Regions from separate parts of the Lysinibacillus telephonicus genome, predicted to be linked through region 3. Evidence: riboswitches for the same ligand, from Rfam matches in the RefSeq annotation. Region 3 holds a riboswitch; each other region holds the start of a gene.

Region 1 (2,207 bases), 2.1 Mb from region 3:
CAAAGCCATGTTCTTTCTTCCACTTTTTTAACGTTTTTAAAGCGGAAAGAACTCCGTGTGAGCCGTCTTCCTCGTCACATTCAGCTAACAATAAGATGTTGCCGTCCAGTTCCTCAGGATGTTCAGAATAGTACTTTAAGAGATAGAGATTGCTCGCAACACCGCTTTTCATATCAAGAACGCCACGGCCAAATAACCAATCTCCAGATTCTAAATGTTCTTTAGCTGAAGTCGGTAGGTTTTCCTTTTTTAATGCCTCCATTAAATCATCTGGAGAACAAGCATGTTCTTTCAATTGATTGAAGTCATCAATCCCAACCGTATCGATATGTCCCATTAAAATAATTGTACGGTTACTGTTTCCTTTTTTTCCTTTAACAAATGCCATAACATTATATCGTTCTTGGTCATCGTTATTGGTTTTCTCAATAGCGACTGAGCCAGGATTATTTAAAAAATATGGTAACGATGAAATGATTTGAAATAAAGAGTGGGCAATTGTACTTTCGCCAGCTGTGTTTACGATACTTTCTATGCTAACAAGTTGTTTTGTATATGTAAGTATATCGTCACGACAATTCAACATACGACGGCCTCCTTTTTGTATGATATTTTATCAAAATGTAACGTAAGTTTAAAAACTCGTCAAGTACACACTAGTACAATTAAACTAAATTAATATTGTATTATTTAAAATATTCTACTATAATGGATAAAGTTATATTAAATTTTATATTAAATCCTCATCTTTTTTGCATTAGGTGGGGTAGAGGTCGCGGTTTATAAGAGTATCCTATTTGAGATTTAGTGAGATCTATGAAAATAGGAAAAAAGGATAAATCGCCGAAGCTTTTTGAAATCACTATTTTCATTAAAGCTGGGGCTGCACTCGAATAGGGGCAGAACTGTCACAATTCCTTTGAATTGTGGAGAACTATCGTAAAAATGCAAGAGATGAGGGTGTTCTTAAAAACACTGTCAATTTAAATCGACAGTGTTTTTTTATTTCAAAGGAGGAGTACATATGAAAAAGCTTTCTATTTTTTTAGTTGCGGCAATGTTGTTAATGTTATCCGCATGCGGCACACAGCAAAGTGAACAAGTAGAAAAAGAAACAAAATCAGGTGATTCTGAATTTGGGTTAGTCAAAGAAGGGTCATTAACCTTTGCAATGACAGGACAATACCCTCCATTGAATTTTAAAAAAGATGGTAAATTGACAGGGTTCGATGTGGAAATTGGAACTGAAATTGCGAAACGTATGGGACTTGAAGCAAATCCTGTTACAAATCCTTGGGAAACGATTATTCAAGGGCTAAAGGCAAAAAAATACGATGCGATTATCGGTAGTATGACTGCAACTGCTGAACGTGATGAGCAAATTGACTTTACAGAACCTTATTATCTGTCAGGTGCACAAATCTTTGTTGCAAATGACAATACGGATATTCAATCGAAGGAAGATTTACAAAGTAAAACAATTGGTGTTATTCAAGCAAGTACTTGGAAGGATATAGCTGAAACATTAACTTCACCTGACATGGTTAAGGGATATCCAGTAGACGTTAATGCACTTCAAGACTTGTCACTAGGTCGCTTGGATGCTGTTATCACAGATAAAATCGTTGGTGTAAGTGCACAAAACGAAAAAGGCTTAGATATTAAACCAATTGGTGATTTATTAAATGAGGACCGCGTGAGTATAGGTATTGCTGAAGGAAATACAGAACTTGCAAACAAAATTAACGAAGCGCTTCAATCAATGATTGATGATGGCACATACGAAGAAATTAGTATGAAATGGTTTAATACAAACATTATGGAAAAGTAAAATTATGATTTCAGGCAAGCGCCTTGTACTAGGCGCTTGTTTATAAAGGAAGGAGGCTGGTCTCATGGTTTTTTTAGAAAATATCGCGGGTATTTTTAGTGAACATGGAATGGCTTTTTTAAAAGCTAGTTGGACTACAATCGCAATCACAGCTATTTCCTTGCTAATCGCTGTGATTATTGGACTTATATTTGCTAGTTTTAAGATTTCTTCGAAAAAATTCCTAAATTGGATTGCTGATATTTATATTGGAATTATCAGGGGAACGCCTCTAATTGTTCAAATTATGTTTTTATATTATGGATTAGCCAATATTATTAACTTAAATAGCTTCACTGCAGGTGCATTGGCATTGGGAATTCATACTGGTGCATAT
Region 2 (2,207 bases), 1.8 Mb from region 3:
CAATGTATTTAATTCTTCCTCTTCTAAAGGAATCATCGGCAAACGTACACCGCCAACTGGAATTCCATTTAGATTAAGTGCAGCTTTTACAGATGTTGGGTTAGGTGTAGCAAATAAAATTTTCATTACAGGCAATAATCTGCGATGGTCCCGAGCTGCTTCTTGAACATTTCCGATTTGGAATTTCTTAATCATTTCCTGCATTTCATTGCCGATAATGTGGGAAGCAACTGAAATAACTCCTGCTCCACCTATTGATAGTACAGGGATTGTTAAACCGTCGTCGCCACTATATAGGGAGAAATCGTCTGGCGTTTTTTCAATCATTTCAGCCATTGCATCTAAATTACCGCTTGCTTCTTTTATTGCAACGATATTTTTAATTTCGGAAAGGCGGACAACTGTATCAACAGATAAGCTGACAGCACTGCGACCAGGAACATTATATAAAATAATTGGTAATGAAGTTTCTTCAGCGATTGCTTTGAAGTGTTGGTATAAACCTTCTTGTGATGGTTTGTTATAGTATGGTGCAACAAGCATAACGCCATCCACACCTGCATTTTCTGCATGCTTTGTTAATTCGATTGAAGCTTTAGTATTATAAGAACCGGTGCCAGCGATGACTGGAACTCTTCCATCTACAACGTCAACTGCAAATTTAAATAGCTCGACTTTTTCTTCTTCAGTCAGTGTTGGAGACTCTCCAGTTGTACCTGAAATAACTAATCCATCAGTACCATTTGCAATTAAATAGTTAATTAAGTTTTTTGTAGCTGGAAAATCAATTTCACCATTTTGATCAAAAGGGGTTACCATAGCAGTTAAAATTTTACCGAAATTCATTTCTTCTCCACATCCTTAATAAATTTTTATTAAAAAATAGAGGGAGAAGGGCGTTAAGTTAAGTAAACGCAAAAAAGCAACAACGAGGGCTCGTTGCTGCTAAGAAATAAAATTCATTTCTTTGCGTAAGATAGCCCTCCATATAGTTTCCTATATGACAGTCCTGCATTTATTCAACAACAGAACCAGCCTTAAGAAGAATGAGATTCTTAAAAGCTTCGGCAAATTCCCCTTTCCACAATTGTCGTAGGACCTCATTATCCTCAAATTGTGTACTGATGGTCTTTGCTCCTCTATCCTTACTTCAAAAGATCTTGAAATAAGTGAATATTTAATTAACCAGAATAATACATGTTTTTGATTGGAAATTCAAGACTTTTCCTAAGAATTAATAAAATTAATTCTGATTGAAGATAAACTAACGGTTTTCGAGCTAGTCATTAGCTAAAAGTTAGCATACGAACTTTCAATCAGCTGAAATTGATCGTATAACATCTTGTTAACAGGTGTTGAAATACCGTGTTTTTTTCCTAATCTTAATACAGTCCCAGAAAAGAGTTCGACTTCGCTTTGTCGTTTGGCATCAACATCTTGTGCCATTGAAGGTTTTCCGTCTGGACTCAAAGTTCCAAGTACATTTAACCAATAGTGTAAATCCTTTTCGGTTAAAGAAACGCCTTCTTTCTCAGATAAAGCAATGACTTCCCGCATCGCTGCAATCATTGTATTTCTTGCTTCGCCATCTCTTTGAACTTCACCATAATTACTTTTATAGACGGCAACTGTTTGATTTACGCCGACATTTAACATAAACTTGCCCCATAACCTATGAAGCATATTTGTATCTATTTCATGTGGAAGCTCAACTCGAGTGAAAAAATCAGCCACACTTTTAACTTTTTCTGAAACAATGCCAGCTTCTTTTTCTCCGAAGCATAGTAATCCTTTGTTAGCATATGTTAGTTTATTTTCTATTTTTACGGCGTCCATTCCTTGTGCTACACAATATAATATTTTTTCCATTCCATATGTTTGACCAATTATTTCCTCGCTGCTAATGCCATTTAATGCGGATAATATAATTGTATTATGTCCAACATGATATTTAACTGATTCAATTGCTTCTTGTAAACCATCAAATTTCACAGTGAAAAGAAGTAAATCAGCTGGTTCGCAATTTTCCTCAGGCGTAATAAAATTAAAATTACAGCGTTCACCATTGCAAAAAATTCCAGTTTTTTTATAGCGTGCAATTCGATTTGAATCAGCGATAATTCTTAAATTTTCCTTTGGCATAATTTTTGATAGATGGTGGCCATATAAGGTACCTAATGCACCTAATCCAATAATCGATACGGTTT
Region 3 (2,207 bases):
AATTTTCTAGGTTTATAAACTCGCACATTAATTTCTTCGTTATCATATGCTTGAATTGCAATAACTTCGATTGAAACATCAGTTTGATCAACAGGCTCATTTCCATTCTTCATAGCCTCTCTTACTTGTGGTATTATTTCTTGTTCCAAACTTAGTTCCGGAAAATTGTCCAGTACTTCCAATAGCTCTGGTATTACTCTTTCGCGATTACGCATTAACAAATCTCCTTTCAAAATAATTGATAGTTAAACTCTTGTCTAACGCAATTATGCCAAAGACATAATTATCTATTAGATTATATGTTTGTCCTAACTAAGACATTCTTGTAACTTATCAAATAGGTTGCATTCAATCTAAAAAGAATCTAGATTATAACAATAAAATGAAGCCTTATTTTTTTGAATGAGTATATGTATTAATGATTTTGGGAAAAGGTTTATTCAGAAGACCTATATTATTAAAAAGAAAGCTGCTTTGTTGTAACGGTCAATTGAAAAAAACTTAGAAAACTACTTATTTTTCTGTATTGTATTTATTAAAATCTAAATAGGTTAGCAGTATAATTACTTAGATTTACTTTAAATTGGGACTTTTAGTAAAATGCTATTGTCTAAAAAATGCGTGTTGACATCATCTTATTCCTATAGTACTATTTTAATAGAAATTTAATATGAATGCCTCACGTTTACGAGTGAGGTAGAGGTGCGTTATTTATTAGTTTCTTAGGGAGTATAGAGCGAACAATGATCTAAGAAAGAAGGAAATATCGCCGAAGTATGAAAGTAGGCTCACTACTTCATGCTGGGTCTGCAGTGAATAACTGCAGGACTGTCTCAGCTGGTTCTCCCAAACCAACTGAGGTGTGCTATCTCAAACGGGAACGAAAGAGGATTTGGGCTATTGTATATAGGCGACCTGAGTTCATCTTAGGTCGCTTTTTGTATACCTTAGTAGATGATAAGTAAGGAGAGATGGATATGTCAAAAAAGCTAAAACTTTTAATAACTGCACTATTTGCGATTATGGTTCTTGCAGCGTGTGGTACTTCAGAAGAAGAAGGAAATACTGCATCATCTTCTGATTCAACAGAAGAAAAGGAGGTTTTGAAAGTTGGTTTAGAAGCAGCTTACCCACCGTTCAACTGGACTCAACAAGATGATTCGAACGGCGCTGTTAAAATTCAAGGTTCAGAAGAATATGCCGGCGGTTATGATGTTGAAATCGCTAAACGTGTAGCAGATGCTTTAGGTAAAGAATTAGTAATTGTAAAAACTGAATGGGACGGTTTATTACCTGCATTAGAATCAAATGTTATCGATGCGATTATAGCTGGTATGAGTCCGACTCCAGAACGTGCTGAAGTAATTGATTTCACTGAAAACTATTATACTAGTAATTTCGTTATTGTTACAAAAGCAGATAGCAAATATGCAGAAGCTAAAAGTTTAGATGATTTTGCAGGAGCTAAAATCACTTCTCAGTTAAACACAACAAATTATGCTGTAATCGATCAAATTCCTAATGTTCAAAAAGAAACTGCTATGGAAAGTTTTTCTCATATGCGTGTTGCTTTAGAATCAGGTGTAATTGATGGTTATGTTGCTGAACGACCAGAGGCTGTTTCATCTACTGCTGCAAATGAAAACTTTACTTTTGTAGAACTTGAAGAAGGTTTTGAAGTAGATCCAGCAGATGTTTCAGTTGCTATTGGTTTACGCAAAGGTGATGAAAGCTTAGCAAAAATTAACGAAGTGTTAGCTGGAATTTCTGAAGAAGAACGTCAAGAAATTATGGATCAAGCAATTGCTAACCAACCTGCTGCTCAATAACGCAGTGAACTTATCACTGGTCTATTTTTAGGCCAGTGATAACTTTTTTACTTAATAAGAAAGTATAAAAACTTTTGAAGATGTCTAGCTCCAGCGCCTTTCGGGGCTAAGCGGGGCGCTTACGCTTTTCTTAACAACATTCGTTGTGTATTAGTTTAGGAGGATATTTATGAGTTTTGATATAATACTCTCAATTCTACAAGAGAATTGGCCAAGTTATTTACGTGGCGCATATATGACGTTGCTAATAGCAATTATTAGTACAATTATTGGTGCTCTTATCGGATTATTTATTGGTGTTATGCATACAATTCCTCTTCGTAAAAGGTCGTTTAAGTCAATTATCTTAAAAATCTTTAGCTTCCTATTAACTGTTTA
Region 4 (2,207 bases), 990 kb from region 3:
TATTGACGGAAAACCAGCAAAAAAGGAATATCGCAAATATAAACTTCGAGAAACGGCGAAACATGATGATTACGGTGCAATGCAAGAAGTTATTCGCCGCAGATACACAAGAGTATTAAAAGAAAATTTACCTCTCCCTGATTTAATTATTATCGATGGTGGGAAGGGACAAATGGAAGTGGCACGCGAAGTAGTAGAGGATGAGCTAGGTCTTTACATTCCCATTGCGGGACTGGCAAAAGATGAAAAGCATAATACTTCCCAACTGCTATTTGGCGACCCGCCAGTACCTGTCGAAATGAAAAGAACAAGTGATGGCTTTTATTTATTGCAGCGTATTCAAGATGAAGTGCACCGATTTGCCATTACGTTTTTACGTCAACAACACCAGACACATGCGATTCAATCTGTTTTAGATGGAATTGAAGGTGTAGGCCCAAAACGAAAACAACAATTGTTAAAGCATTTTGGATCAATAAAGAAAATAAAAGAATCAACTATTGAACAACTAATAGAAGCTCATATTCCAAGTGCTACAGCAACCGCCATTTATAATTATTTCCATAAAGATACATTGTCAAAGGAATAATTGTATGATATTGTAAGCACATAACATCTAGTATATTTATGATAGAGGTGCAAGGTTTAATAGTAACTGATTGGAGGATGAACAATTCCTGAGATAGTTAGTGAAAGGAAAACTTGCCGAAGCGGTAAATCAATTGTTCAGGTTTACTTGCTGGTTTTACATTTAAGAAATGTAAGACTGTCAGAATCAAAATCAAGGTTCTGGAGGGCTATCTCGCAAAACGTTCCAATCTTGAGGTATGTTTAGAGGCAGCTTTTCACTTTTTCTGTGAGAAGTTGCTTTTTTATTTATAGCTAAACGAAATTCATCCTTGTTTGATGTAGAAAAGGTCAGCATCGATGTTAAAAAGGAGTGTGTGCCTATGACGAACATTGTTGTAAAAATCGACAGTTCTTCACTATCAACACCTGAAAAAATAGAGCAAATTGCTAAAAGAATAGTTGAAGAAAAAAAGCTTGGGCGAAATGTAATTGCCGTCGTACCATCTATGGAATTAATTGACGATATGTTCCTTCAACAAGCATATTTACTTTCAGATAAGCCCTCAAAACGAGAGCTTCATGTACTTGACTCAATTAATGCGCAGATTGCAAGCAGCTTATTAGCAATTGCAGTTCAAAAAAATGGATTTAAAGCAATCTCATTAACAGGCTGGCAAGCAGGAATTCAAACTGTAGAATCAAATAATAATGTACTCATTGACAATATAAATCAGAAATTCATTTTCGAGCGCATAAAAAAGGGAGAAATAGTCATTATTGCAGGGTCCCAAGGAATCGATAAGAAAAATGATATTTTGACATTAGGTGACGGTGGTCCAGAAACAATTGCGGTCGCAATCGGAGCAGCAATTCAAGCACAACGTATAGAAATTTATACAAATCAGGATGGCATTTACACAGCAGATCCCAATATAGTAAAAGAAGCTAGAAAGTTAAAGCAGATTTCTTATGATGAAATGCTTGAGCTGGCAAACCTTGGTTCACAAATTATCCATCCGCGAGCTGTCGAATTAGCCAAAAGATATAAAATGCCATTAATAGTTCGATCTAGTACAGAAAATGCCAAAGGGACTATGATAAAGGGAGAGGTTGACATGGAGAAAAATTTAGTTGTACGTGGTGTTGCTTATGAAGCAGACATTATTCGCTTAACAGTAGGGTATGATTCTTATGAGTATTCATCACTTGCTACTATTTTTTCTACACTGGCTCAGCATAACATCGATGTTGATATAATCGTACAAGCAGTAATTGATGGAGTTAAACCGACTGTCTCCTTTTCAATCGCTAAAGGAGATTTTGCAGAAGCAATTAAGGTATTGGAGAAAAATAAAGCAGCTTTAGGGTTTAGTTTTGCAGATTTCGAGGTAGGTTTAGCAAAAGTATCAATTGTAGGCTCAGGGATGGTTTCAAACCCTGGTGTAGCTGCACGCATGTTTGACCGACTACGAAAAGAAAACATATTAGTGAAAATGGTAAGTACATCGGAAATAAAAGTATCTGTTGTTGTGCCGCAAGATGAAATGGTTAAAGCAGCAAATGCTTTGCATGACGAGTTTAATTTAGTAGAGGAATTAGTTAATTAATAATAAAAGCCGTCCAAAAATAATTTTCGG

What was found. A riboswitch is a leader RNA that binds a small molecule or an ion and turns the genes downstream of it on or off. The one in region 3 is predicted to bind lysine.
Region 1: linked by a shared signal. The riboswitch ahead of MKY04_RS22000 (ABC transporter substrate-binding protein) and the one ahead of MKY04_RS09770 (transporter substrate-binding domain-containing protein) in region 3 are both predicted to bind lysine.
Region 2: linked by a shared signal. The riboswitch ahead of dapA (4-hydroxy-tetrahydrodipicolinate synthase) and the one ahead of MKY04_RS09770 (transporter substrate-binding domain-containing protein) in region 3 are both predicted to bind lysine.
Region 4: linked by a shared signal. The riboswitch ahead of MKY04_RS14715 (aspartate kinase) and the one ahead of MKY04_RS09770 (transporter substrate-binding domain-containing protein) in region 3 are both predicted to bind lysine.

The regions. Positions count from the first base shown of each region.
Region 1 is NZ_CP155468.1:4,551,480-4,553,686, reverse strand. Features, by position in the region: gene MKY04_RS22005 (M20/M25/M40 family metallo-hydrolase) at 1-586, opposite strand, end outside; lysine riboswitch at 760-945, shown strand; gene MKY04_RS22000 (ABC transporter substrate-binding protein) at 1,025-1,831, shown strand; gene MKY04_RS21995 (amino acid ABC transporter permease) at 1,896-2,207, shown strand, end outside.
Region 2 is NZ_CP155468.1:3,880,982-3,883,188, reverse strand. Features, by position in the region: gene dapA (4-hydroxy-tetrahydrodipicolinate synthase) at 1-846, opposite strand, end outside; lysine riboswitch at 970-1,150, opposite strand; gene MKY04_RS18875 (ketopantoate reductase family protein) at 1,291-2,207, opposite strand, start outside.
Region 3 is NZ_CP155468.1:2,056,167-2,058,373, forward strand. Features, by position in the region: gene MKY04_RS09765 (alpha/beta hydrolase) at 1-215, opposite strand, end outside; lysine riboswitch at 690-876, shown strand; gene MKY04_RS09770 (transporter substrate-binding domain-containing protein) at 978-1,829, shown strand; gene MKY04_RS09775 (amino acid ABC transporter permease) at 1,999-2,207, shown strand, end outside.
Region 4 is NZ_CP155468.1:3,044,671-3,046,877, reverse strand. Features, by position in the region: gene uvrC (excinuclease ABC subunit UvrC) at 1-589, shown strand, start outside; lysine riboswitch at 624-808, shown strand; gene MKY04_RS14715 (aspartate kinase) at 951-2,177, shown strand.